Azospirillum sp. TSH100: one gene and its partner. The protein of the gene in region 1 interacts with the protein of each later gene in a pairwise test. Links are inferred from orthologs where the notes say so. Each region holds a gene or a part of one and is shown on either strand. Other genes may lie near its edges. The genes, in order: leuS and ligA.

Evidence for each region.
Region 2: the proteins of leuS (region 1) and ligA interact in binary tests that used the Escherichia coli proteins (3 or more experiments, as listed by UniProt). The link is inferred for Azospirillum sp. TSH100 from one-to-one orthologs.

The regions. Positions count from the first base shown.
Region 1 is NZ_CP039634.1:1,156,889-1,173,590, reverse strand. What follows is about bases 6,643-9,812. They hold leuS (leucine--tRNA ligase), read right to left. Parts: upstream 9,428-9,812; coding sequence 6,857-9,427; downstream 6,643-6,856. Other genes in these bases: E6C72_RS05550 (DUF3576 domain-containing protein), read right to left, coding at 9,500-9,812; lptE (LPS assembly lipoprotein LptE), read right to left, coding at 6,643-6,804. Also shown: E6C72_RS05600 (hypothetical protein), read left to right, coding at 1-34; iron response transcriptional regulator IrrA, read right to left, coding at 72-494; E6C72_RS05590 (nitronate monooxygenase family protein), read right to left, coding at 740-2,113; E6C72_RS05585 (glycerophosphoryl diester phosphodiesterase), read right to left, coding at 2,380-3,135; E6C72_RS05580 (lysine-2,3-aminomutase-like protein), read left to right, coding at 3,202-4,239; E6C72_RS05575 (GIY-YIG nuclease family protein), read right to left, coding at 4,250-4,594; E6C72_RS05570 (tryptophan-rich sensory protein), read right to left, coding at 4,677-5,204; holA (DNA polymerase III subunit delta), read right to left, coding at 5,254-6,279; more of lptE, read right to left, coding at 6,298-6,642; more of E6C72_RS05550, read right to left, coding at 9,813-10,039; E6C72_RS05545 (porin), read left to right, coding at 10,375-11,523; E6C72_RS05540 (porin), read left to right, coding at 11,839-12,939; E6C72_RS05535 (porin), read left to right, coding at 13,307-14,395; E6C72_RS05530 (hypothetical protein), read right to left, coding at 14,472-15,062; E6C72_RS05525 (YggS family pyridoxal phosphate-dependent enzyme), read left to right, coding at 15,244-15,987; E6C72_RS05520 (L,D-transpeptidase), read right to left, coding at 16,012-16,560; E6C72_RS05515 (hypothetical protein), read right to left, coding at 16,557-16,702.
Region 2 is NZ_CP039634.1:81,026-90,849, forward strand. What follows is about bases 6,654-9,643. They hold ligA (NAD-dependent DNA ligase LigA), read right to left. Parts: upstream 9,337-9,643; coding sequence 6,970-9,336; downstream 6,654-6,969. Other genes in these bases: E6C72_RS00405 (bacteriohemerythrin), read right to left, coding at 6,654-6,752; E6C72_RS00415 (hypothetical protein), read left to right, coding at 9,500-9,643. Also shown: E6C72_RS00380 (D-alanine--D-alanine ligase), read left to right, coding at 1-325; E6C72_RS00385 (cell division protein FtsQ/DivIB), read left to right, coding at 310-1,269; cell division protein FtsA, read left to right, coding at 1,355-2,629; cell division protein FtsZ, read left to right, coding at 2,752-4,695; lpxC (UDP-3-O-acyl-N-acetylglucosamine deacetylase), read left to right, coding at 5,143-6,078; more of E6C72_RS00405, read right to left, coding at 6,333-6,653; more of E6C72_RS00415, read left to right, coding at 9,644-9,824. UniProt on the Escherichia coli protein: DNA ligase that catalyzes the formation of phosphodiester linkages between 5'-phosphoryl and 3'-hydroxyl groups in double-stranded DNA using NAD as a coenzyme and as the energy source for the reaction.

The DNA of each region.
Region 1 (16,702 bases):
ACCGACACAGGCCGCACCAGCCGACGAGCCCTGACCCTGCGTCCTGATCTCAAGACGATCTCACGACGGGATCAGGCCTCGTCCTCGATCAGACGGACGATCACGTCGACGCGGGCGATGCGGGTCCCGGCGGGGGCCGCCGGCAGGTTCTGCACCGTCAGCAGCTCGGCGGGAATGTCCTCCAGCCGGCCGGTGGATTCGACGAAGAAATGATGGTGGTCGCTGGTGTTGGTGTCGAAGTAGGACTTGCCCGCCTCCACCACCACCTCGCGCATAAGCCCGGCGGCGGTGAACTGGTTCAGCGTGTTGTAGACGGTCGCCAGCGATACCGGCAGGTCGGCGGTCAGCGCCTCGCTATGCAGTTGTTCCGCCGTGACATGGCGGTCGCAACCTTCGAACAGCATCCGGGCGAGGCCAAGCCGTTGGCGGGTCGGACGCAGTCCTGCGCTGTTCAGCCGATCGAGGGCTCGTTTGAAGGGGCGTTCGGCTGTCATCATGGGCGAGGCCCCCCGTGCTGTCGACATCGGGATCGGACGCGGTGTCCGACAGAACCGCGGCACTAGGCCGCAGTCCGTTCAACTGTAAAACCATTCGGAAAGGTCAGGCAAGCCATTGTCGCAGCGACGTCAATGGAGGCGCCGGTGAGGGGCGTCAGCGGGACGGCATCCAGGCCGTAGAAAGGCAAAAGGCCGCCGGAGGTTTCCCGCCGGCGGCCTTGCCCGTCCACTGATGCGACCGGTCAGTAACCGGTGGCGATCCGTTCGACCAACTGCTTCACCGTGGGGATGAAGCCGTCGTTGTAATAGGGATCGCTGGCGAAACGGTAGGCGTTGTGCCCTGCGAACATCAGTTGGTGTTCGCAGTCGTCGGTGTGGCTGACCGCCTGGAGCGTCTTCTGGATGCAGAAGGAGCGGGGGTCGGCACGCTTGCCCGTCGTTCCTTCCTCGTTCTGCGCCCAGTTGGAGAAACCGCAGGCCGACAGGCAGCCCATGCAATCGACCTGATCACGCAGGATCTTTTCGGACTGCTCGGGCGTGACGAAGACCAGCGTGCTGTCCGGGGTCTTCAGCGCGGTGGTGAAGCCCTGGGACAGCCATCCTTCGGCGCGCTGCTTGTCGCTTTCGGTCACATAGACCGGACGGCCGCGCGGACCGACCGGGAATTCGGCCGAATGCTCGCCCACCGGCTTGGACAGATAGGCGACCTGGCGTTCCGAGCGGGCCATCAGGTCGAGGAGGAACGGGTTCTTGACCGCCGAGGAGTAGAAGCCGGTCGGGGAGAAGCGGTTCAGGAAGACGTCGCCCGGCTGGAGTGCCACCAGCTTGCGCTTCCACGCCATGGAGATCGGGCTCTCCTGGGTCAGCAGCGGACGGGTGCCGAACTGGAAGGCGACAGGCCCGAGGTCGGGGTTGTCGATCCAATCCTCCCACTCCGACAGCCACCAGACGCCGCCCGCCATCACGATGGGGGTGTCGTTCAGCCCGAAGCTGTTCATCATCTGGCGCAGGGCCAGCACGCGGGGGAACGGATCCTCCGGCTTCTGCGGGTCTTCCGAGTTGGACAGGCCGTTGTGGCCGCCGGCCAGCCATGGATCCTCGTACACCACGCCGCCGAGATGCTCCCGGAACTTGTGGTAGGCGCGAAGCCACAGCGCTCGGAAGGCGCGGGCCGACGAGACGATCGGATAGTAGTGGACACCGTAGCTCACGGCGATCTCGGCGACCTTGTAGGGCATGCCGGCGCCGCAGGTGACGCCGTGGATCAGGCCCTGGGAGCCTTCCAGCACGCCGTGCAGGATGTGCTCGGCCCCACCCATCTCCCACAGGACGTTCATGTGGATGCGGCCCTGGCCGTTCGACGCCTCGTGCGCGATGCGCGCCTGGGCAATGCCGCCCTGGATGCCGAAGGCGATCAGCTCGTCATGGCGCTCGCGCCGGGTCTTGCCCTTGTAGATCTGCGGCAGAAGATTGCCGTTCTCATCATAGCTGTCGGCGTTGACACCCGAGAAGGTGCCAATCCCGCCGGCCGCCGCCCAGGCGCCGGAGCTTTCGCCGTTGGACACGGCAATACCCTTGCCACCCTCGACGAGCGGCAAAACCTCCCGGCCGGACATCGGCAACGGCTTCAACGCCTTCAACGAACCCTCCAAAGACCGAACGTGGCATCCCCTGGGACGCCGGACCAAAGCGGCGGACAACCAGACGACGAAAAGCTCCGCCGGAATCCACATGGGTTCCGGCGGGATCGTCAATGCGGTTCTATATATGAGGAATTGGCGCGCCCTACGAGCGGATTCATCCCCTCGCGCAAAAAACGTTCACGAATTGCCGCAGTCGCGAACGGAAGCGTCAGCGCATCAACCGGTCTTCCGGCCGATCATCAGGCTCCCGCTCCGGCATCGGGCCCCAATTCGGCGCCCAGCCGGCCGGGAGCGTCGGTGAAGACCGCCGATACCCCCCAGCCGAACAGCGTCCGGGCGCGCTCCGCGTCGTTGACGGTGTAGGCCAGCACCGGCCGGCCGGTGGCGCGGTATTCCGCAACGCTCTCCGCCGTCTGGCGGTCCTGGTGGACGTTCAGCGTCGCCGCTCCGATCCGGTCGGCGATGGCCGCCCAGTCGGCCGGCGGGTCCCACAGCAGGTAACCGCGCGGGATCTCAGGCCACAGCCGCTGCGCCACCTCCAGACAGGGCACCTCGAAGCTCGAGAGCAGCAGCGGCCGGTCTGACGGCCACAGCGGGCGCAGGGCAGTCAGCGCCACCTCGGCGGTGATCTCCTCCTGACCCGGATAGGGCTTGATCTCCAGGTTCAGGCCCAGGCCCAGCTCATGGACCAGCGCCACCGCCTCCTCCAGCGTCGGCACCCGTTCGCCGACGAAGGCGGCGTCGAACCAGCGCCCGGCGTCGAGCTGCTGCAACTGCGCCAGATCGAGCAGCGGGACGGCGCCGCTGCCGGTGGTGGTGCGGTCCAGCGTGTCGTCATGGATCAGCACCGGCCGCTGGTCGCGGGTCAGCATGACATCCACCTCCACCCAGCGGGCGCCCTGGCGGGCGGCTTCGCGGATCGAGGCGAGGGTGTTTTCCGGAGCGCTTTCCTTGGCGCCGCGGTGGCCGATCAGGCGGGGAAGAGTCGACAGCATGGGTCTCGCAGGAGTAAGAGCGGTCGCTTTCCTACATGACCCATTCCGTCGAAGCGGGAAAGAGCGATGAAGGCCCTGCACAGCGTTTCCGATCTGGTGGCCGCCGGGCTGATGACGCCGGAGGCCGGCGAAGCCGTACGCACGGTCGCCGACCGCTATGCCGTGGCGCTGACCCCTTACCTGCGCGAGACGCTGGCCGGGCGTACGGATCCGCAGGATCCCCTCCATGCCCAGTATGTCCCCTCCCCCGCCGAGGCGTACAGCACGCCGGAAGAGATGGAAGACCCGATCGGCGATGGCGCGCGCAGCCCGGTGAAGGGAATCGTCCACCGCTATCCCGACCGGGTGCTGCTGAAGCCGCTGCACGCCTGTGCCGTCTACTGCCGCTTCTGCTTCCGCCGCGAGATGGTCGGCCCCGGTGGCGAGGCGCTGACAGCCGACGAGATGGACGCCGCCCTGGCCTACATCCGCGATCACGAAGAGGTGTGGGAGGTCGTCGTCACCGGCGGCGATCCGCTGCTGCTGTCGCCGCGCCGGCTGCGCGGGATCGTCCAGGCGCTGTCGGCCATGCCGCATGTCGGCGTCGTCCGCCTGCACAGCCGGATCCCCGCGGCCGACCCGGACCGTGTCACGCCTGACCTGGTGGAAGCGCTGACCGCCTCCGACCTCGCCACCTGGGTCGCGGTCCACATCAACCATGCCGACGAGTTGACCCCGCCGGTGCGGGCGGCGCTTGCCCGGCTGGTGGAGGCCGGCATTCCGCTGGTCGGCCAGACCGTGCTGCTGAAGGGCATCAACGACAGTCATGCCGCGCTGGAGGCTCTGTTCCGCGGCATGGTACGCAACCGGGTGAAACCCTACTACCTTCACCACCCCGACCTTGCCGCCGGCACCAGCCATTTCCGCCCGACGCTGGCGGAGGGGCAGGCGCTGGTGCGCGGCCTGCGCGGGAAACTGTCCGGCCTGTGCCAGCCCACCTACGTCCTCGACATCCCCGGCGGTCACGGCAAGGCGCCGGCCGCCCCGGCCTGGATCGAAGCGGAGAGCGAGGAGCGCTATCGCGTGACCGACTTCACCGGCCGGGTTCACGACTACCGCGGCTGACGGTCGGCCGTCAGATCGCCTCCGCTGCCAACGACGCGGCCCAATGGGCGACCCGCGCCTTCAAGGCGGCGGCGCGGGCGAAGGCGAGCTCCTCCTCCAGCCGCTCGATGACCTCGAACGCCAGCGACTCGGCGCCATGGGCGTTCCACGCCGCCTGCAGGCTGCGGTGCGGGCAAGTGCCCATCTTCAGCTGGAACCACAGCCGGTTCTGGATCTTGTCGAGGTCCGGCGCGCCGCCCGCCCACACCGCACCGGCGGACGCGCAGCGGACGGCGAACACGCCGGCCACGCTCTTACGTTCCTTGTAGGCGGCCGCCGCCGCCTTGCGATCCTCTTTCCCAAGCCGGGTCGCCATGGCCAGTCTCCTCGCGTGACACATCGGTTCCGGCTGGTTATACCCGGGTGATATTTTGCGCAAGGTTTTTATCCGGGTATTATTACCAGAGTGCTGGCGTGCCGAACAGCGGATCGGGGTTGATGAGCGCATTGTGGATGCCGACCACCGAAGCGAATCCGGTCCACAGGATCAGCGGCGCCCAGATCAGCGCAATTCCGCGGTCGTCCCGCGCCACCAGCGCGATGCAGGCCGAGGTGATGACGAAGAAGGACACCGTCCAGAGGGCGGCGAGGATCGAACTGCCGAAGGTGAAATAGACGAGGCTGAAGGTGGCGTAGATCACCCAGGTCACAGCCTGTAATCCGATCAGCAGGCCGCGGTAGCGGATTCGCCGTGCCGGGTCGATCAGACGGATGTCGCCCCAGATCTGGAAGACGTTCAGCGTGAACCACATCATCGGGAACACCCAGCCCGGCGGCTGCAACGGCGACGGATGGTGGCCGGCGAAGGGTTGCCCGCCACGCTCGACGAAGCCCCAGGCGTTGACGATGATCCAGAACAGCAGGGGTTGCCACCAGCGCACCCGGAAGGGGGCGGGCGGTGGCGCGGTGTAAGTGGCGTCGCTCATGCCCGGCGAGATAGCACGCAGACCCCAATGGTCAAGCCGGCGCCTTCCTTCAGCGCCGCGCCCCGAGCGAGGCCAGTTGGAAGAGCACGCGGGCGCACAGGGTCTCGTCCGGCATGTTGGTGCGCTTGCAGTCGGCCTCGGCATCGACCAGACGTTCCAGCGCCTGACGGACATGGTTGGGCGACCAGTGACGGGCCTGTCTGACCAGCCGGGTCTTCAGCTTGAAGAAGACCGGCGGGCGCAGCGACTCGACAGCGGCCTCCGGCGACTTGCCGGCGGCGACCTGGGCGGTGAGCAGTTGCAGGCGCTGGAAATGGCGCTGGGCGCCGCGCAGGATCGGCACCGGCGAGGTGCCCTCGGCGAACAGCCGCGCCAGCGAGCGGTCGAGCGTGGCGAAATCGCCCTCCGCCGCCGCCCACACAGGCTCGTCCATCGACAGGGCGGCGCTGTCGCCGATGCAGGCCTGGGCATCCTCCAGCCGCACGCGCTTCTCGCCGCCCATGTAAAGCGCCAGCTTCTCCGCCTCGCCGCGGGCCACCATGCGGTCGCCGACCAGGTTGGCGGCCAGGAAGCTCAGCACGTCGGGGTCGGCGGTCAGCCCGTGACCGTGCAGGATGTCGGCGATGACGCGTCCGAGCGACGCCTCCTCCTCGACATAGCAAGGGATGGCGGCGGCGGCATCATCCCCCTCGAACAGAAGCCGCAGCTTGGAGCGGGCCGACAGGTCGCCCGACTCGACGACAACGAGGCTGTCGCCCGGCGGCAAATTCTCGAAGAAGGCGGCGAAGGCGGCGGTGGCGTTGTCCTCCGCGTCGCGGACTCGGATCAGGCGCCGGCCGCCGGTGAAGGAGATCGCCGCCGCTTCGTCCGCCAGCCGCGCCGGATCGTCGGCCAGGGCGCGTCCGAGGAATTCGGCGATGCGGAAGGGGTCGGACAGGTCCTGCACCACCGTCTTGCCCAGCGTCTGGGCACGGTCACGGACAAGCCCCGAGTCGGGGCCATAAAGCAGCACCGCCCGGACCTTGCGGTCCGGGCTGCGCAGAAAACCGTCGATCGCCTTGGGCTGGAGCTTCACCCGCGCATCCCCGGCAGGTCAGGACCCGCGGCCGAGAAACATGGCGACGCGGGTGGTGATGTCGTTGGAAATGTCGTCCAGCGCCCGGTCATAGGCGTTCTGCACCGTCGCGATGGCCGCGTAATGCTGCTCCAGCGTGTTGTAGCTGACCATGGAGCGCGAGCTGGACTGGAACACGACCTGCCCGGTCTGGGTGTCGGTCAGCCGGTAGGGGGCGTTGACCAGCAGCTGGGCGCGCACCGCGGTGGCGTCCTTCTGCAGGGCCAGCTTCTGCTCCGACGCCGACAGCGACACGTCCAGCCGGTAGCGCGGGTTGCTCGGCCGCTCCGACGGATAGAAGTTGTCAATCAGCAGGTTGCGGAGCTTCTGCCCTTCCCGGTTGGGGATCGACGCGATGTCGACCTCCATCAGCCGGTCCGACGCCGCAGCCCCGATGCCCTTGCCACCATAGAGCGGCTGGAACCCGCAGCCCGACAGGGACACGGCTGACAGACCGAGCGCAAGGGCGAACAGCCCCCGCGCCATGGTCCGACGGATCGGGCTCCGGCAGAGCGAGCCCTGGCGGATCGATCTGGGATCAGACGACGACATTGATCACCCGGTTCGGGACGACGATGACCTTGCGCGCCGGCTTGCCGTCCATGGCGCGCTGCACGTTGGAATCGGCAAGCGCCGCCTGCTCCGCCGCATCCTTGTCCATGTCGCGCGGCAGCTCCAGCGTGGCGCGGAGCTTGCCGTTGACCTGGACCGCGACCTTGACGCTGTCCTCCACCACCAGGGCGGGGTCGGCCTCCGGCCAGGGCTGGTCGGCCAGCAGGGTGCCGTGACCCAGCTGCGCCCACAGCTCCTCGCCCAGATGCGGCATCATCGGACCGACGAGGCGGACCAGCGACTCGAAGCCCTCGCGCAGCACCCAGGCCTCGCCCTCGCCCTTGCCGTCCAGTTCGCCCAGCGCGTTGGACAGCTCGCGGACACGGGCGACCGCCTTGTTGAAGCGGAACTTGTCGAGATCGTCGGACACGCCGGCGATGGTCTTATGGACCAGACGGCGGGCTGCCTCGGCCTTCGAGCCAAGCGACTCGGGCTTCGGCGTGCCGGCGGCGGGCAGTTCCACCGGGGCCTCCGTCACCATCCGCCACAGGCGGTTGATGTAGCGCCAGGCCCCGTCGATGCCGGCCTCGGTCCATTCCAGATCGCGTTCCGGCGGACTGTCGGACAGCATGAACAGGCGGGCGGCGTCGGCGCCATAGGTGCCGATGATGTGCGCCGGGTCCACCACGTTCTTCTTCGACTTCGACATCTTCTCGACGCGGCCGACATTGACCGGCACACCGCTGTCGGCCCGGACCCACTCGCCCTTGTCGTTCTTCGTCAGGTCGGTCGGAGCCAGCCAGGCACCGGTGTCGGCATCCTTGTAGGTCTCATGGTTGACCATGCCCTGGGTAAACAGGCCGGTGAACGGCTCGTCCAGGTTCAGATAGCCGCAGGTCTTCAGCGCGCGCGTCCAGAAGCGGCTGTAGAGCAGGTGCAGGACCGCATGCTCGATGCCGCCGATATATTGGTCGACACCCAGCCAGTAATCGACCGCCTCACGGGTGAAGGCGGCATCCCCGGTCTTGGGCGAGCAGAAGCGGGCGAAATACCAGGACGACTCGATGAAGGTGTCGAAGGTGTCCGTCTCGCGCAGCGCCGGCTTGCCGCAGGTCGGGCAGCTGGTGTGCTTCCAGGTCGGGTGATGGTCCAGCGGGTTGCCGGGCTTGTCGAAGGTCACGTCCTCCGGCAGCACGACGGGCAGCTGGTCGTCCGGCACCGGAACGATGCCGCACGACTCGCAATGGACGACCGGGATCGGGCAGCCCCAATAGCGCTGGCGCGACACGCCCCAGTCGCGCAGGCGGTACTGGGTGGTGCGCTCGCCCTGGCCAGCCGCCTCCAGCCGCTTGCCGGCCTCGTCCTTCGCCGACTCGGTGTCGAGTCCGTCGAGGAAAACGGAGTTCCGCAGCACGCCGGGACCGGTATAGGCCTCGCTCCCGACCTCGAAGACCGCCGGGTCGGCATCGGCCGGGATCACCACCGGACGGACCGGTAGACCGTACTTGCGGGCGAAATCCAGGTCGCGCTGGTCATGCGCCGGGCAGGCGAAGATCGCGCCCGTGCCGTATTCCATCAGCACGAAGTTGGCGACATAGACCGGCAGCTCCCACGACGGGTCGAAGGGGTGCACGACCTTCAGGCCGGTGTCGAAACCGCGCTTCTCCGCCGTCTCGATCGCTTCCTCGCTGGTACCCAGCCGGTTGCACTCGGCGATGAACTCGGCCAGTTCCGGGCTGGAGGCGGCCAGTTCGGCGGCCAGCGGGTGATTCGGGGAGATCGCGGCGAAGGAGGCGCCGAACAGCGTGTCCGGACGGGTGGTGAAGACCTCCAACTCGTCCTCGCGCCCCTTGATCTTGAAGCGGAAGCGGACGCCGGTGGACTTGCCGATCCAGTTCTCCTGCATGATGCGGACACGCTCGGGCCAACGGTCCAGCGTCTCCAGCCCCTTCAGCAGGTCTTCGGCATAGGCGGTGATCTTCAGGAACCACTGCGACAGCTTGCGCTTTTCCACCAGCGCACCGGTGCGCCAGCCGCGGCCGTCGATCACCTGCTCGTTGGCGAGAACGGTGTTGTCCACCGGGTCCCAGTTCACCCAGGATTCCTTGCGGTAGGCGAGGCCCACCTTCAGGAAATCCAGGAACATCTTCTGCTCGTGGCGGTAATACTCCACGTCGCAGGTGGCGATCTCGCGGTCCCAGTCGATGGACAGGCCCATCGTCTTCAGCTGCCCGCGCATGGTCGCGATGTTCTCGCGCGTCCATGCGGCGGGATGGACCTTCTTCTCAAGCGCGGCGTTCTCGGCCGGTAGGCCGAAGGCGTCCCAGCCCATCGGGTGCAGGACGTTGAAGCCCTTGGCGCGCTTGAAGCGCGCGATCACGTCGCCGATGGTGTAGTTGCGGACATGGCCCATGTGGATGCGCCCCGACGGGTAGGGGAACATCTCCAGCACATAGTATTTGGGCCGGGAAGCGTCCTCGCGCGCGGTGAAACAGCCCTTGCCGTCCCACACGCCCTGCCACTTCGCCTCGGTTTCCTTGACATTGTAACGCGACATGAGCGCGACGCCGTTTTTCCGTTGTACCAGATGCTCGAAAGGCCGGGATGCCACCCCGGACCGGCCGCCGCGTCAGCGGGCGGCGGCGTTCTGCGCCACGCGAAGCTGGCGGGCGCGGGTCAGCACCGCATCCTCCAGCTGGCCGGCGGTTTCCGGCCCGACGTTGATGTCGCGCCAGTCGTTGCCGGTCCGCTGCTGCTTGAACACCGACACCCGGACACCGTCGGCGCGCAGCTGACGGTCCATGATATAGAGGTTCACCTTGAACCGCTCGTTCGGCGAATCGGGCGGGGTGTACCAGTCGGTCAGGATCACGCCGCCGAAGGGATCGGCCGAGGCGATCGGCATGAAGGACAGCGTGTCGAGCGAGGCGCGCCACAGGAAGCTGTTGACGCCGATGCCGCCGGCCGCGTCCTGATCGCCGCCGCGCTTGTTCTTGCCGAACAGGTTCAGGCCGCCGTCCGTGCCGAGCAGGCTGCCGAACTTGTAATCCTTGTTCTTCATCTGCTCTTCGACGGTTTCGGTCTTGCCGCCCCAGCTTGCGCAGCCGGCGATCGAGACGGAAGCCGCGAGCAGTACAGGGACAAGGCGAAGGGCGGTCGAACGGCGCATGGTCGGGAACCCGGTTCAGAAAAGGGGTTGCCGCGCGCGAGTCACGCGCGGAATGCCGGTGAACAGACCATAAGTGGACGGCACCACGCAACAGCGGAAGCGTCTTTGCCCCACCCCGCCACAACAGGACGACAACAGGCCGGGCCTGTCGGGTTCGACTGTTGCAGACCGGCAAGGCCCATCCTCGTCAGTGTGCTCCGTGCGACACACTGTCCCCCCAATGCAGCAATTCCGGAGATTTGCCGCTTGCTGGCAAGGGCGGGGGTGCGTACGAAAGTCTCAGCCAGGACGTCAACCAGGCTGAAACATCTGCTGCCAGGATGGAGGCAAAAATCATGACCCGTTATCTGCTGGCCGGCGCTGCCGCCGCCGCTCTCGCCCTCGGCGCTGGCGCCGCCAACGCCCAGGCCAAGTTCGAAGTCAAGATCGGCGGCGACGCCTACTTCGAAGCCGGCTACGTCGATCAGGATCTGGACTCCGGCCTGCGTTCGACCGAATTCCGCAACCGCATGCGCATCAACGTCATCCCGACCGCCAAGGCCGACAACGGCCTGGAGTACGGTGCGCGCATCCGCATCCGCGCCAACAGCGGCACCAGCAACACCCGCACCACCGATGCCGATCGCGCGTACATCTTCGCGCAGGGCACCTTCGGTCAGGTTCGTCTGGGCGTGACCGACTCGTACAACGACGACACCTACATCACCGCCCCGATGGACTATCTGGGTCTGGGCATCTATGATGCCGTGCCGGCCTGGATCGGCCTGAGCAGCGGCGTCGCCGGCACCGTCACCGGCAACAACATTCTGACGCCGTCGGTCGCCGTGGATAACAACTCCACGAAGATCGTCTACTACAGCCCGCGTTTCGCCGGCTTCCAGTTCGGCGCCAGCTACACCCCGCGTAACGACAGCTCGGCCACGGACATCAACCGCACCAAGCCGACCGCTGCGAGCGTCACCACGAACTCCTCGGGCCTCTTCACCGACATCGTCGAAGTTGGCGCCAACTACAACAACACCTTCGGTGGCGTGAGCCTGAAGGCGTCTGCCGGCTACTTCTGGGGTCAGGCTGTCGATAACGTCGCCGGCAGCAACTACAAGGATCTGAACGCCTGGCAGGTTGGCGCGCAGGTCGGCTACGCCGGCTTCGCCCTGGGCGGTGGCTATGTCGACTTCGGCAAGTCGGGCCAGAACAAGATCCGTTCGGTGTTCACCGAGCCGACCCGCAACTGGAACGTCGGCGCCCAGTACACCACCGGCCCGATCGTGATCGGCGCCAACTACAAGAACGGCCGCGACGCCGGCGCCCTCGGCACCGCTGGTGACCGTGAGCTGCAGGTCTACGAAATCGGCGTCGGCTACACCGTCGCTCCGGGCCTGACCGTCCAGGCTCAGTACGACTACTTCAAGGTCGACAACGACGCCTCTGCCCGCGACGACAAGGGCAACATCGTGATCCTGCGCTCGGTCCTGGCGTTCTAATCGGTTATCCGATCGAACGTCCGGAAACGGACAGGAAGGGCGGTGGCTTCGGCCACCGCCCTTTTTCTTTGCGCCTGCCGTTTGGGCAGTGCGCCCTATTTGCGGGCGCGAAACCGGCCAGAAATGAGGCGATCGCCTTTTTATTAATTATTTCAATGCTTTAGCCGTGTGGTTTTGCTGCAACTATGTTGCGAATGCGTGAAGACGACGCAGTTTGTCTCTTGTCCGGAAAGGCTCCGCGCGGTTAAGTCGTAACCATAAGACAACCGCGCGCTCCCGGGTCAAACGGGGCGTACGCACAAGGATGGACAATCCATGAAGCGCTCTCTCGTCATCGGCTGCGCAGCCGTTGCCCTCGCCGCCGGCTGCGGCACCGCCTCGGCCCAGTCCAAGTCGAAGTTCGACGTCATCATGGGCGGCGACGCCTTCTTCCAGGGCGCCTATGTCGACCAGGACAACGACAACAGCCTGCGCAAGACCGAGTTCGCCAACCGCTTCCGCCTGACCGTCACCCCGACGGCCAAGGCTGACAACGGCCTGGAATACGGCGCCCGCCTGCGCCTGCGCGCCTCCAACGGCACCGGCAACGTCCGCACCACCGACGCCGACCGCGCCTACATGTTCGTCAACGGCTCCTTCGGTTCGATCCAGGCCGGTGTGGTCAACGGCCCGTCGGACGACTCGGGCGTCATCGGCCCGAACGTCGATGGCATCTCGGGCAGCCCTGACGGCTGGGTGTTCAACTATTACGGCGTGACCTCGCTGCCGTACGTCCTCGGTTCGCTGCGCAACCTCGAGTCGGGCGACGCCAGCACGAAGATCGTCTACTCCACCCCGAGCTTCTCCGGCTTCAAGCTGTCCGCCGCCTACACCCCGACCTACGGCAGCAGCAACACCGACATCAACCGCCGCAAGAACGTCACCTACAACGACATCGGCGAAGTCCAGGCCTACTACAAGGGCGCCTTCAGCGGCGTCGGCCTGGAAGCCAGCGTTGCCTACCAGTTCGGCCAGGCCCCGACCGGCTTTGAAGACCTGTCGTCGGTGCACGCCGGCGCCACCGTCACCTATGGCGCCTTCGCCATCGGCGGCAGCTACGCCTTCAGCGGCGACAGCGGCTACGCCAAGAGCCATCGCGGCGTCGACGACAACCAGGTCTGGCTGGTCGGTGCCCAGTACACCATCGGCCCGGTCATCCTGGCCGCCACCTACACCGACGCCAAGGGCGCCAATGTCGGCACCGGTGCCGCCACCGCCGCCGATTACGCCCGTGCCCACGTCTACCAGGGCGGCGTGACCTATGCCGTTGCCCCCGGCCTGACCACGGGTCTGGAATACAGCTACGTCGACAACAAGTCGGGCGGTCGCAACAACGACGCCAACATCGTTCTGTGGGACACCCGCTTCTCCTTCTAAGGGACGGGTTCCTGGCAGCAAACGTGAAGGCGGCGGAGAAATCCGCCGCCTCTTTTTTTTGTCCGTCTTCTGAGGGACAGGTACCGGGAATGCCCCCAAATCCTTTCTGCCCCACCCAAAATAGGTAGCTCTTCGGCGCAAGAGTTTCGATCGAAGCAAGCAAGCACCACCCAATAACAGGCCCAACAGTTAGTATATGAATTTATATGATCGAAGGTTTCGTGTTTTTCCGGCCACTGCCCTTGGAATGAGATAACCTTCATCCGGACGACCACTTGCCGGCCTACTGGTGACGGGACTAAGTCAGGGAGCATCAGACACCGCTCGCGCCCCGGCCTGACGGGACGCATGCACCGAGGATGACCCCATGAAGCGTTCTCTCGTCATCGGCTGCGCCGCTGCTGCCCTCGCCGCTGGCTGCGGCACCGCCTCGGCCCAGTCGAAGTTCGATGTCCTGCTGGGCGGCGACGCCTATTTCCAGGGTGCCTATGTCGACCAGGACAACAACGCCGGCCTGCGCAAGACCGAGTTCGCCAATCGCTTCCGCCTCACCATCACCCCGACGGCCAAGGCCGACAACGGCCTGGAATACGGCGCCCGCCTGCGCCTGCGTGCCGCCGGCGGCACCAACAACAACCGCAGTACCGACAGCGACCGCGCGTTCATGTTCGTTAACGGCGGCTTCGGCACCGTCCAGGCCGGCGTGATCAATGGCCTGTCGGACGAATACGGCATCATCGGCCCGAACGTCGAAGGCATCGAAGGCTCGCCGGATGCCCAGTTCCTGAACTACTACGCCAACGCCAACGGCGCCCCCTATGTGCTGGGCAGCCTGCGCACGCTGGAGTCGGGCGACGCCAGCAGCAAGATCATCTATCTGACGCCGAGTTTCGCCGGCTTCCAGGTCGGTGCCGCCTACACCCCGGTCTATGGCAGCAGCAACACCGACATCAACCGCCGCAAGAACAGCACCGCCTATCACGACATGGGCGAGGTTCAGGCCACCTATAAGGGTGAGTTCGGCGGCTTCGGCCTGGAGGCGAGCGCCGCCTACCAGTTCGCCAAGGCGGCCAGCGGGCTTGAGGATCTGTCCTCGGTCCATGTCGGCGCCAATGTGTCCTACGCCGGCTTCAAGGTCGGCGGCAGCTATGCCTTCAGCGGCGACAGCGGCTATGCCAAGGGAACCCGCGGCGTGGACGACCAGCAGATCTGGATCGTCGGCGCCAACTACACCATCGATTCGGTGATCCTGGCCGCCACCTACACCGATGCCAAGGGCATCGACAGCAACTTCGCCGGCCTGAACTCGCGCGCCCATGTCTGGCAGGCCGGCGTGACCTACACGGTGGCGCCGGGCCTGACCACCGGCCTGGAATACAGCTATCTGGACAACAAGGTCGGCGGCGTGAACAACGATGCCAACATCGTCCTGTGGGACACCCGTTTCGCCTTCTAAGCGGCAAGCGTCCAGGAACTGATACGAAGACAGGCGACGGAGGCATCCGTCGCCTGTCTTCGTATCCGGGTCCGGCTTACTTCTTTGGAGACGTCTTGGGCTGGTCCGCCTTGGCGTCCTTGTCCGCCGTATCGCACAACATGAACAGCACCGATGCCTCCAGCGGCGCCCAGACCAGCAGATAGCGTTCCTTCTCACGGTCGCCCAGGAAAACGATGGTTTCCGGATCGGTGACCGCCTTCGGATGGATCTCGCCCAGCAGATAATCCATGCGACCGTAATTGGCCATCGTCCCCTGGAAGATATGGTCCAGACGCTCCTGGTCGTCCTTCGCGACCTCCCAGCCGAACTGCTCCTGCCGCACGCAGCGGCGGCCATATTCCTCCAGGATCTTGTCCATATAGGTCCGGTAGGTGCCGTCGTCGGTCAACGGGTACGCCGGCTCGCTGAAGCGGACCTTCGTCATCGGCGACCCAAGCATGACCTTGGCCGCCTTCTGCTTGGCCCCGGGCTTGGCCTGGGCGGCAGCCTTCGGCGCCTGCCTCGAAGGCTCTTCGGCATGGGCAGGGCTGACTGCGCACCAGCCGACGGCCAGCGCGGCGGCGAACAGGCCGGCGGGGATGGCCGGCGTCAGGGCGGAGAGCAGGGAACGAAACGGACTCCGCATGCGGAGGTCTCCTCGATATGCAGAACGATGACGATGCCCGCGCCGGAGATCCGCCGGCGGTACCGCCAGCAACTCCGGAGGCAGCGGGCACGGTCGCTTGGGGCGCTTGCGTTTCCGCGGACCGTCCGCTAACACGCCGCGGAAGCGCTGTATACCCGCAGCGACCGGATTGGGGGCGGCCATGACGACGACGCAGGGCACTGGCAAAGATACGCAAACCGGGGCGGAACCAGGCGGTTCCGTGAACGCGGACAGCGTGACGGCACGGCTCGACTCGGTGCGGCGCGCCATTGCCGAGACCGCATCGGCCTGCGGACGCGGCGACGGCGCCGTGACTCTGGTCGCGGTGTCGAAGACCCATCCGGCCGAAGCGGTGGAGGAAGCGCTCGCCGCCGGCCAGCGCGTGTTCGGCGAGAACCGCGTGCAGGAGGCCAAGGCCAAGTTCCCGGCGCTGAAGGACCGTTTCCCCGACCTGGAACTGCATCTGATCGGTCCGCTGCAGACCAACAAGGTCAAGGACGCCGTCACGCTGTTCGACGTCATCCAGACCCTGGACCGTCCGAAACTGGCCGAGGCGCTGGCGGAGGAGATGGCGAAGACCGGCCGCCGTCCACGCTGCCTGATCGAGGTGAACACCGGCGAGGAACCGCAGAAGGCCGGCATCCCCCCGGCAGAGGTCGAGGCCTTCCTGGCCGACTGCCGCGACCGGCTTGGACTGCCGGTTACCGGACTGATGTGCATCCCGCCGGTGGATGAGGAAGCGGCGATGCATTTCGCCCTGCTCGCCGGGATGGCGCGCCGGCTCGGGCTGTCGGAGATCAGCATGGGCATGAGCGGCGATTACGAGACCGCCGTGCGCTTCGGCGCCACCCATGTGAGGGTCGGCACGGCGATCTTCGGCGCCCGTCCCCATCTCGCCGAATAGCGGGCGCGACCGTCGTTGGAGGCATCAGGCTGCGGGCCCGGCGACGCTCAGCGCGCTGCCGGGCCCGCAGTCCTTCAGCAGGCGGAGCATGTCGCCGGTCGCCAGCGCGACACAGCCCGCGGTGGGCGCCCGGTCGGGACGGACGAGGTGCAGGAACACCGCACTGCCCATTCCCGGCACAACCGGGTCGTCATTGTGCCCCATCACCACCACGATGTCGTAGACATGGTCGGCCCGCCACATCTCCTCATGGCTGGCGGGATAAGGACGGGTGACCGGCCGGTTATAGGCGGGATCGTCCGGTGCATCGCACCAGCCGTCCCGCTCGGTGATGGGATGGAGCGGCAGCCCGGTCTCCGGCTGCGGCAGCCGGTCGGCCCGCCACAGCACGCGGCGCAGCGGGAAGCGGCCGACAGGGGTGGCGCCATCGCCCTCGCGCTTGTCGGCACGGACACCACCGCGGCCCAGCACACAGGGTGCTTCTCCGCCCGGCCAGCACAGGCGGCCGGTCGTGGCCGGTCCGACGTTGTCGGAGCCCGGCTGGTCCGCCATCACGGTGATTTCAATGGTCATCCCGATACCCGCGTGGTGCTGGTGGCCGTCTGCGCCGCCCTGCGCGACTGCTCGTACTTGGCAAGGTTGCGCATCATCGTCTCCGACAGCATGTCCGGCGTGACCGGAGCCGCTCCCGCGGCCGGAGCGGCATCGCCCGGCT
Region 2 (9,824 bases), 1.1 Mb from region 1 along the record:
TCAGGTCTACGACTACACCGCGAAATACAGTGCCGGCCACGCCGTTCACACCATCCCCGCCGCGATCCCCGAGGCCGTGGCGGAGGAGGCGAAGCGGCTGGCGGTGCTGGCGCACCACACCCTGGGCTGCCGGGGCGTGTCGCGCAGCGACTTCCGCTGGGATGACAGCCGGCCGGGAACGGACGGCCTGTATTTCCTGGAGATCAACAACCAGCCGGGCATGACGCCCCTGTCGCTGGTGCCCGAACAGGCCGCGCATGTGGGGATCACCTACGGCGCGCTGGTCGGCTGGCTGGTGGAGAATGCCGCATGTCAGCTCGCCTGATGGCCAACCCGGACTTCCGCGCCGCCGCCGGTGCGCGCGCCCGGGACGAGATGCCGACCCCGCCGCGCGCCATGGCCGCATCGGCGGAAAAGGGCAAGCGACGCCGTGCCTGGCCGCGCTGGACCCGCTCCGCTGTCAAGGCGGCGCTGCTGCTGGTGCCGGTGCTGGGGTTGACTGCCGCCGCAGGCTCCGCCTGGAAGCGCGGCAATCTGGCAGACACGATCGAGGCGGCGCAGGAAAGCGTCATCCGGCTGACCGGCGACATGGGCTTCCGCCTGTCGGAGATCCTGGTGGTCGGCCGCAGCGAGACCGAACGCGACGTGGTTCTCGACGCGCTGGGCGTGCGCCGGGGCGAGCCGATCCTGTCCATCGACCTCGCCGACGCCAAGCAGCGGCTGGAGGAACTGCCCTGGGTGTCGTCGGCCTCGATCGAGCGGCGGCTGCCCGGCTTCCTCTACATCCGCCTGTCCGAACGCCAACCGATGGCGATCTGGCAACATGACCGCCAGTTCACCGTCATCGACCGCGCCGGCCGGCCGCTGGCCGACGCGGCGGAACTGGCGCGCCGCGGCAACCAGCGGATCGAGACCCTGCCGCAGGTGATCGGCGCCAATGCGCCGCAGCAGGTCCACACCCTGCTGTCGGCGCTGGACGGCGCGCCGACCATCGCGCCGATGCTGTCCTCGGCCAGCTGGATCAGCGACCGCCGCTGGAACCTTCAGCTCAGCAACGGCGTGACGGTGAAGCTGCCGGAAGGCACCGCCGAGATGCGCCGCGCGCTGCGTCAGCTGGAGCAGATGCATACGGCCAGCCATGTGCTGGACCGCGACATCGTCGCCATCGACCTGCGCCTGCCCGACAAGGCGGCGATCCAGACCTCCGCCACCGCCCAGCTTCCGGGCTGGGAGGACGACACGAAGAAGAAGAACGGCAAGAAATCGTAAGGGTGGCCGGCGACAGACTCTTGTGGGGAAGAGCGTATCGACGGACAACAGGAGTAGAGGGAAAGTCTTGGGGGGTATGTTCGGGATGGGATTCAACGGTGCCAAGAAGCCGAAGCGGCCGGCCCGTGGCGGGATCGTCACGGCGCTGGACGTCGGCTCGACGAAGGTGTGCTGCGTCATCGCGCGGATGGAGGAGCCCGGCTCCCTCCGCGTGATCGGCGTCGGCCATCAGATCGCCACGGGCATCCGCGCCGGGACCATCATCGACATGGAGGCGGCGGAGACCTCGATCGGCGCCGCCGTGCATGCCGCCGAACAGATGGCCGGCGAGACGGTGCATGACGTCGTCGTCAACCTGTCGATGGGCCATCCGCGCTCCCACGCCTTCACCGCCACCGTTCCGGTCTCCGGCCAGGAGGTGACGGAGGGCGACATCCGCCGCGCCATGGCCCATGCCCGCACCCTGCAGGCCGGCCCAGATCAGGCGCTGATCCACACCATTCCGCTGGGCTTCAGCCTGGACGGCAGCCGCGGCATCCGCGATCCCAAGGGGATGAGCGGCCATACGCTGGGCGCCCAGCTGCATGTCGTCACCGCCGCGGCCGGCGCCATCCGCACGCTGCACGCCTGCATCGCCCGCTGCCACCTGAACATCGAGTCCATTGTCGTCAGCCCCTTCGCCTCCGGCCTCGCCTGTCTGGTCGAGGACGAGATGGAGATGGGCGCGGCCTGCGTCGATATCGGCGGCGGCGGCACCACCATCTCGATCTTCGCCGAGGGCAATCTGGTGTGGACCGGCTTCGTGCCCCTGGGCGGCCGTCATGTCACCAACGACATCGCGCACGGACTGGCCACGCCGCTGGTCCATGCCGAGCGGCTGAAGGTGCTTTACGGCAGCGCCCGGGTGAACCCGGCCGACGAGCGCGAGATGATCGAGGTTCCGCAGATCGGCGAGGACGAGCGCAGCGGCAGCGGCACCGCCAGCCACCCGCGCTCCTTCCTGGTCAGCATCATCCAGGCGCGGATGGAAGAGATTTTCGAAGAGGTGCGCAGCGCCATCGAGCAGTCGGGCCATTCCCAGCTGGTCGGCCGGCGCGTCGTGCTGACCGGCGGCGCCAGCCAGCTGCCCAACACACGCGAGATGGCCGCCCCCATCCTGGACAAGCAGGTCCGCATCGCCCGCCCGACCCGGATCGCCGGCCTCAACGAAGCGCATGGCGGTCCGGCCTTCTCGACGGTGGCGGGCCTTCTTCTACACGCCGTCCGCAACCCGACGGAGCTGATGGTGACCGGCCAAGAGGCGGTCGCGTCATCCGGACTCCTCGGCCGCGTCGGCCTGTGGCTGCGGGAGAATCTCTAGATGATTCCGCCCGCAGCCATTCACCGATTCCCGAACGGACAGACACCGGACACAACCGGGCGCCGGTCGCGGCATATCAAACATCAAACCCAACGAAAACAGGTTGTGGAGGCCTGCACAGAATGATCAACGTGACCATCCCCCAGATCGAGCCCGAACTGAAGCCGCGCATCACCGTGTTCGGCGTCGGCGGGGCCGGCGGCAACGCCGTCAACAACATGATCAAGTCGAACCTGGAAGGCGTGGACTTCGTCGTCGGCAACACCGACGCGCAGGCGCTGAAGGGTTCCTTGTGCGAGAAGCGCATCCAGCTGGGCACCGGCACCACCCGCGGCCTTGGCGCCGGCTCCAAGCCGGACGTCGGCCGGGCCTCGGCCGAGGAGCAGATCGACGAGATCGTCCAGTATCTCGAAGGCTCCAACATGGTGTTCATCACCGCCGGCATGGGCGGCGGCACCGGCACCGGTGCTGCCCCGGTCATCGCGCGCGCGGCCCGCGAGCGCGGCATCCTGACCGTCGGCGTCGTCACCAAGCCCTTCCATTTCGAGGGCGGTCACCGCATGCGGCTGGCGGAAGGCGGCATCGCCGAGCTTCAGCAGTATGTCGACACCCTCATCATCATCCCGAACCAGAACCTGTTCCGCATCGCCAACGAGAAGACGACCTTCGCGGACGCCTTCAAGATGGCCGACGACGTTCTGCATTCGGGCGTGCGCGGCGTCACCGACCTGATGGTGATGCCCGGCCTGATCAACCTGGATTTCGCCGACATCCGGTCCGTGATGACCGAGATGGGCAAGGCGATGATGGGCACTGGCGAGGCCGGTGGCGAACGCCGTGCCATCGAGGCCGCCGAGGCCGCCATCTCGAACCCGCTGCTGGACGACGTGTCGATGAAGGGTGCCCGCGGCGTCCTCATCAACATCACCGGCGGCTACGACATGACCTTGTTCGAGGTCGACGAGGCGGCCAACCGCGTCCGTGACGAGGTCGATCCCGATGCCAACATCATCTTCGGCTCGACCTTCGACAGCTCGCTGGACGGCGTGATGCGCGTGTCGGTCGTCGCCACCGGCATCGACGCAGCGGCGATGAGCAACCCGCGCACCCTGCACCCGGTCAACCTGTCGCTCGTCCCCGGCGATCGCGCCAAGAAGCCGGCGGCCCCCGGCAACCTGACCGGTGCCCCGGCTCCGGCCGCCGCCCAGGCTTCGGCGATCCCCAGCGCCGCCGCCGGCCTGCGCACGCCGCAGCCGGTCACCGCCGGTGCTGCCGCCATCCAGCACGATCCGGCGCAGCCGGTCCAGCAGCATCAGCCGCATGTCGAAGCGCCGAAGCCCGCCACCGGCCCGCTGCATGGTGAGAATCAGGGGGGCCACTTCTTCGCGCCGAAGCCCGCCGATGCCCCGCGCCAGCCGGTGACCGTCGGCACCGCGCCGCTGTCGACCCCGCAGCAGCCGGCCCACCAGCAGCACGCCCCGCAGGCGCCGCTGATGCAGGGCCACCAGCATCCGCAGCATCAGCCCCAGCACCAGCCGCAGCAGCCGGCTCCGATGGCGCCTCCGCAGCATCACCACCACGCCGCTCCCCAGGCGCATCAGCAGCATCCGGGCGGCCTGTCCGTCGGTCCGGCCCCGGCCCCCGCGCCGGAACCGGCGCCGGCCCGCAAGGGCAATTTCCTGTTCGGTCTGGTGACCGGCCTCGGCCGCAAGTCCGAGCCGGCGCACCCGCCGGCGCCGCAGCCCGTTCCCCAGCCGGCCCCGCAGGCCTACCAGCCGCAGCCGGCCCCGCAGCAGTATCAGCCGGCTCCCCAGGGCTATCCGCAGCAGCCGGCCTACCCGCAGCAGCAGCCGCAGGCTCCGCACCAGGGCTATCCGGCGGGCCATCAGTATCCGGCAGCCCCGCAACAGCCGGTCTATCAGCCGCAGCAGTCCGCCCCGCAGCAGCCGGCGCCGGGCTACCCCACCGCTCCGCAGCCGCAGGCGCCGGCCCCGCGGGCCGATGCCAAGCCGGGTGAGCAGGAGGAACTGGACATCCCGGCCTTCCTGCGCCGTCAGGCCAACTGAGCGGCTGGAACGTCCGGACGTGAACCGATCTCGGCCGCCATACCCGACGCCGCCATACCCGACTTGGTGTCGAGCGACTTCGGGTCAGGCGTGGCGGCCAGCCGATCCCGGCGAAAGCCGGAGATAACCGCCGTCGCCGCAGCCTCCTAATCGCGGCGCCGGCGGCTCCACAACCTGACCGAACCTCTCGGACCCCGGTGATGCCCTCATGCATCGCCGGGGATTTTTTATTGCCGGTTTTTTAGCGGGAGACACTGATTGCTTGCGTCACGAGCCAGTTTTGCCCTGCAACAAACGGTAACAATGAGTGATTTGCCGATTTCCAAGCCCGGGTGTTACCTATCAGCATGGTCGAAAGCGAAAGCCGCCGACGTGATGGTCTTCAAAGACCAAGCGGCGCGGCATCGTTGGAAACCTCTCCTTCACGACCAAGATGGAAAAGACATCGTGGCCAACAATCGCAGCAATGTGGACGGCATGTTCCAGCAGACCCTGAAGAAGTCGGTGACCATCGCCGGCGTCGGGCTGCATTCGGGCGTCATCGTCACGCTGACGATTTCGCCGGCCGATGCGAATTCCGGGATCACCTTCCTGCGCACCGATTGCCATGGCGCTGCCGCCGTCATTCCGGCGCGCTGGGACACGGTGGTGGACACCCGCCTGTGCACCGTGATCGGCAATGAACACGGCACCACCGTCGGCACGATCGAACATCTGATGTCGGCGCTGGCCGGCTGCGGCATCGACAACGCCATCGTGTCGCTGGACGGCATCGAGGTGCCGATCATGGACGGCAGCGCCGCCCCCTTCGTCGCCGCCATCGAGCAGGCCGGCATCGCCGTGCAGAAGTCGCCCCGCCGCTTCATCCGCATCCTGAAGCCGGTCGTCATCGGCGACGGCGTCAAGAGCGCGTCCTTCACCCCCGACGACGCCACCAGCTACAGCTTCGAGATCGACTTCGACAGCGCCGCCATCTCCCGTCAGGCCCGCGCCCTGGAGATCGATCCGGAGAGCTTCAAGGACGAGATCAGCAGCGCGCGCACCTTCGGCTTCCTGCATGAAGTCGAGGGGCTGCGCAAGATGGGCCTCGCCCGTGGCGGTTCGCTGGACAACGCGGTGGTCATCTCCGGCGATACGGTGATGAACGCCGAGGGCCTGCGGTTCAAGGACGAGTTCGTGCGTCACAAGATCCTGGATGCCGTCGGCGACCTGTATCTGGCCGGTGCGCCGATCGTCGGCCATTTCCACGGCGTGCGCTCCGGCCACGCCTTGAACAACCAGTTGCTGCGCGCCCTGTTCGCCGACCGCGGCGCCTGGCGCTACGAGACGGCGGTGTCGCTGCCGGTCACGCGCCGCGGCCTGGAGCATCTGGCGGTCGCCTGATCGTCGTCATTGTCCGGGATGGTCTTTTTTGCGATGTCTGCCCCTGCCCTCCCCCACCGGGGAGGGCTTTTTCTTTGCGCGCGCTCCCCTCCCCCGCCGGCCCGGAGAGTCGCGCAAAGGAAAAAGCGCCCTCCCCTCTCGGAGCGGGCGCCACGCACAAATTCAGACAATTTGCAGTTCTGTGAGTTATTTCAGTATTTTAGATAATTTTCTCCATGCGGAACTTCAAGTGAGCGCGAGAGGGACCATCCCCCCTACTCCGTCACCGCCATCTCCGCCCCGGTGCCGGCATATTCGCCGAAGCGGGTGTCTTCCTTCAGGATATGCTTGCCCAGCCAATCGGAGCAGAACAGGAACACCTCCTCACCGCTGATGCGGCCGCCATTGGCGCGGAACTCGTCGCGGTAGCTTTCGACCTGCTGGGTCAGCCGGTCGTGCAGGGCCTTGTGGGCGGCGAAGGTCGGATAGTTCAGCCGTTCCATCTGCGCCTCCTCTTCCGCGAAATGATGGCGGGTATAGGCGATCAGTTCGCCCAGGATGGCTTCGATCAGCGCGGGGTCCTGGCGGCCGGCCTCATCATACAGCTTGTTGACGATGGCGATCAGAACGCGGTGATCCTCGTCCAGCGCGTCGTTGCCCACGCTCATCCAGCGCGACCACTGAATTGGCTCCATGGCGTTTCCTTCGTTCCCCTTCGTTGGCTGCCGAGCAGGCGGATGCGGGCGTTGACCGCTCGTCGGCACCGTCGCCTTTTCAGGGTCAGGCCGCCTGCCTTGGCATCGTTTCGCTTCTGACTATAAGCCTTGTCTGATCTCACTCCCCCGATCCGCGTCCGTCAATCCGGGCGAACGTGGATGCGACATTTTGGCGAATGTGGCTGTCCGTCCCTGGTCATCCGCCGATCTTGGCCAGCCACTCGTCCTCGGTCAGGATCTCGACGCCCAGCTCCTTGGCCTTTGCCGCCTTGCTGCCGGCATCCGCACCGGCGACCAGATAGTCGGTCTTGCCGGACACCGAACCCGCGACCTTGGCGCCCAGCGATTCGGCACGCGCCTTGGCCTCCGACCGGGTCATCCGCTCCAGCGTGCCGGTGAAGACCACCGTCTTGCCGGCAATTGGGGAGTTGCTGGCCTTCGGCACCTCCGCCTCCAACACGGTCAGCCGCTCCATCAGGCCGCGGACGATGACCAGATTGCGCTCCTCGGCGAAGAAGCCGGCCAGTTCCTCGGCCGCCACCTCGCCGACGTCGGGGGTGGCGACCAAATCGAGCCACGCCCGCCCCGGCGCCTGCCCGACCGCCCGCTCCATCGCCGCCCGCCAACCGGCAAGACTGCCGTAGCGGGTGGCCAGCGCCTGGGCGGCCCGTGTGTTCAGCCGCTTGATGCCGAGCGAACCGATGATGGTCTCCAGCCGCAGCGCGTCGTTCCCGGCATAGAAGTCCAGCTTGGACCCGCTCTCCGGATCGGCGAACCAGGCGAGGATGGTATCGGCGGTGACCGGTCCAACACCGCTCAGCGCGTGCAGGTCGCGCCATTCCTGACCCGGCATCGCCTGTTCGGCCGTCAGCATGCCGTCGACCCAAGCCTCCATCGTCCTGTACTGGCGGGCCAGCGACTTCGCCGTCACCTCGCCGACATGGCGGATGCCCAGCGCGTAGATCACCCGGTGCAGATCGATGCCGGCGCGGCGCTGCTGGATGGCCTTGAACAGATTCTGGACCGACCGCTCCTTCCAGCCCGGCCGGCCGATCAGCTCGACGCGGCCTTCCAGAGTGAAGATGTCGACGGGCGACTTGATGAAGCCCTCGTCCCAGAATTCCTCGATGATCTTCTCGCCCAGCCCTTCGATGTCGAAGGCGTCGCGGGAGACGAAATGGCGCAGCCGTTCCTTGGCCTGGGCGGCGCAGATCAGGCCGCCGGTGCAGCGGCGCACCACCTCGCCCGCCTCGCGGATGGCGAGACTGCCGCAGACCGGGCAACTCTCCACCGGCACATAGGGCACGGAGTCGGCCGGGCGCTGCGACAGCACCACCTCGACCACCTGCGGGATGACGTCGCCGGCGCGCTGGACCACCACGAGATCGCCGACGCGGATGTCCTTGCGGGCGATCTCGTCCTCATTATGCAGGGTGGCGCGGCTGACGACGACGCCGCCGACGGTGATGTCCTCCAGTTCCGCCACCGGGGTCAGTGCACCGGTGCGCCCGACCTGGATGGTGATGGCCTTCAGCCGCGTCTGCGCCTGTTCGGCCGGGAACTTATGGGCGATGGCCCAGCGCGGCGCCCGACTGACGAAGCCCAGACGTTGCTGAAGCTCCAGGCTGTCGACCTTGTAGACGACGCCGTCGATGTCGAAGGGCAGGCCGGCGCGCCGCCGGCCGATGCCCTCGTAATAAGCCAGCAGCTTGTCCTTGCCGTCGCACAGCTCCGCCGGGCGGTTCAGCTGGAAGCCCCAGCCCTTCAGCCGCTCGCGGATGCCCCATTGGGTCTCTGCGATCGGCTCCGACAGCTCACCCAACGCATAGCCGAAGAAGCAGAGCGGCCGGGATGCGGTGATCGAGGAATCGAGCTGCCGCAGGCTGCCGGCCGCCGCGTTGCGCGGGTTGGCGAACAGCGGCTCGCCCTTCTCGGCACGGGCGGCGTTCATCGCCAGGAAGTCGTCGCGGCTCATATAGACTTCGCCGCGGACCTCCAGCACAGCGGGGAAAGGCGCCGGCAGGCGGTGAGGCACATCGCGGATGGTGCGGACGTTGGCGGTGACGTTCTCGCCCTCCGCCCCGTCGCCCCGGGTGGCGGCCAGAACCAGTTCGCCCTTCTCATAGCGCAGCGAGCAGGACAGCCCGTCGATCTTCGGCTCGGCCACGAAGGTCAGCGGCGCATCGTCGGACAGGCCGAGGAAGCGGCGGACGCGGGCGTCGAATTCCGCCACATCGTCGGGCGCGAAGGCATTGCCGAGCGACAGCATCGGGATGGCGTGGCGCACCTTGCCGAAGCCGGCGGCCGGAGCGGCGCCGACGCGCAGGCTCGGCGAATCGGCGCGGCGCAGATCGGGGAAGCGTGTTTCGATGGCGAGGTTGCGGCGGACCAGCGCGTCATAGTCGGCGTCGGAGATCTCCGGCTGGTCCTGCTGGTGATAGAGCCGGTCATGATGGGCGATCTCGGCGGCCAGCGCCGCCAGTTCCGCCGCCGCCAGGTCCGGCGTCAGGGCATCGACGGCGATGCTGCGGGGATTGGGCGGCGTGTCGAACAGATCCTGCATGGCGCGTCTCGTGACGAATCGGGGGCTTCCGCGGAAGCGGCCGCGCAGGATAGCGCCTGGAAACAGGTTTCGGGAGTCTATCGGGATACGGAGCGCATCAGAGCGACGACAGGATCGAGTGCCTATATACTGACGGACACACCCTCCGGAGTCCGCTGGCCTGATGAGCAAAGCCTACCCGCCGGACCTGCGCATCGATGACCGCATGGTCATCGCCGCCGCGCTGGACCGCATCCTCTACGACGACCCCGACCATTTCACGGCGGACGACGCGCGCACGGTGCGCCGCCTGATCCCGCACAGCCGCTCGGCTTGGCTGCGGCTGGGCTTCCGCGCCGAACGGCAGGGACCGTCGATGAAGGGCGAGGCCGCCGGGGTCGGCGACGTGCGGATGGAAGGCGACAGGAAGGTGGTGGAAGGCAGCGTCGGCGAAGCGGCGACCTGGCGCTGCGGCCAGTACAAGATCACCAACCACGGCACCGACCTGG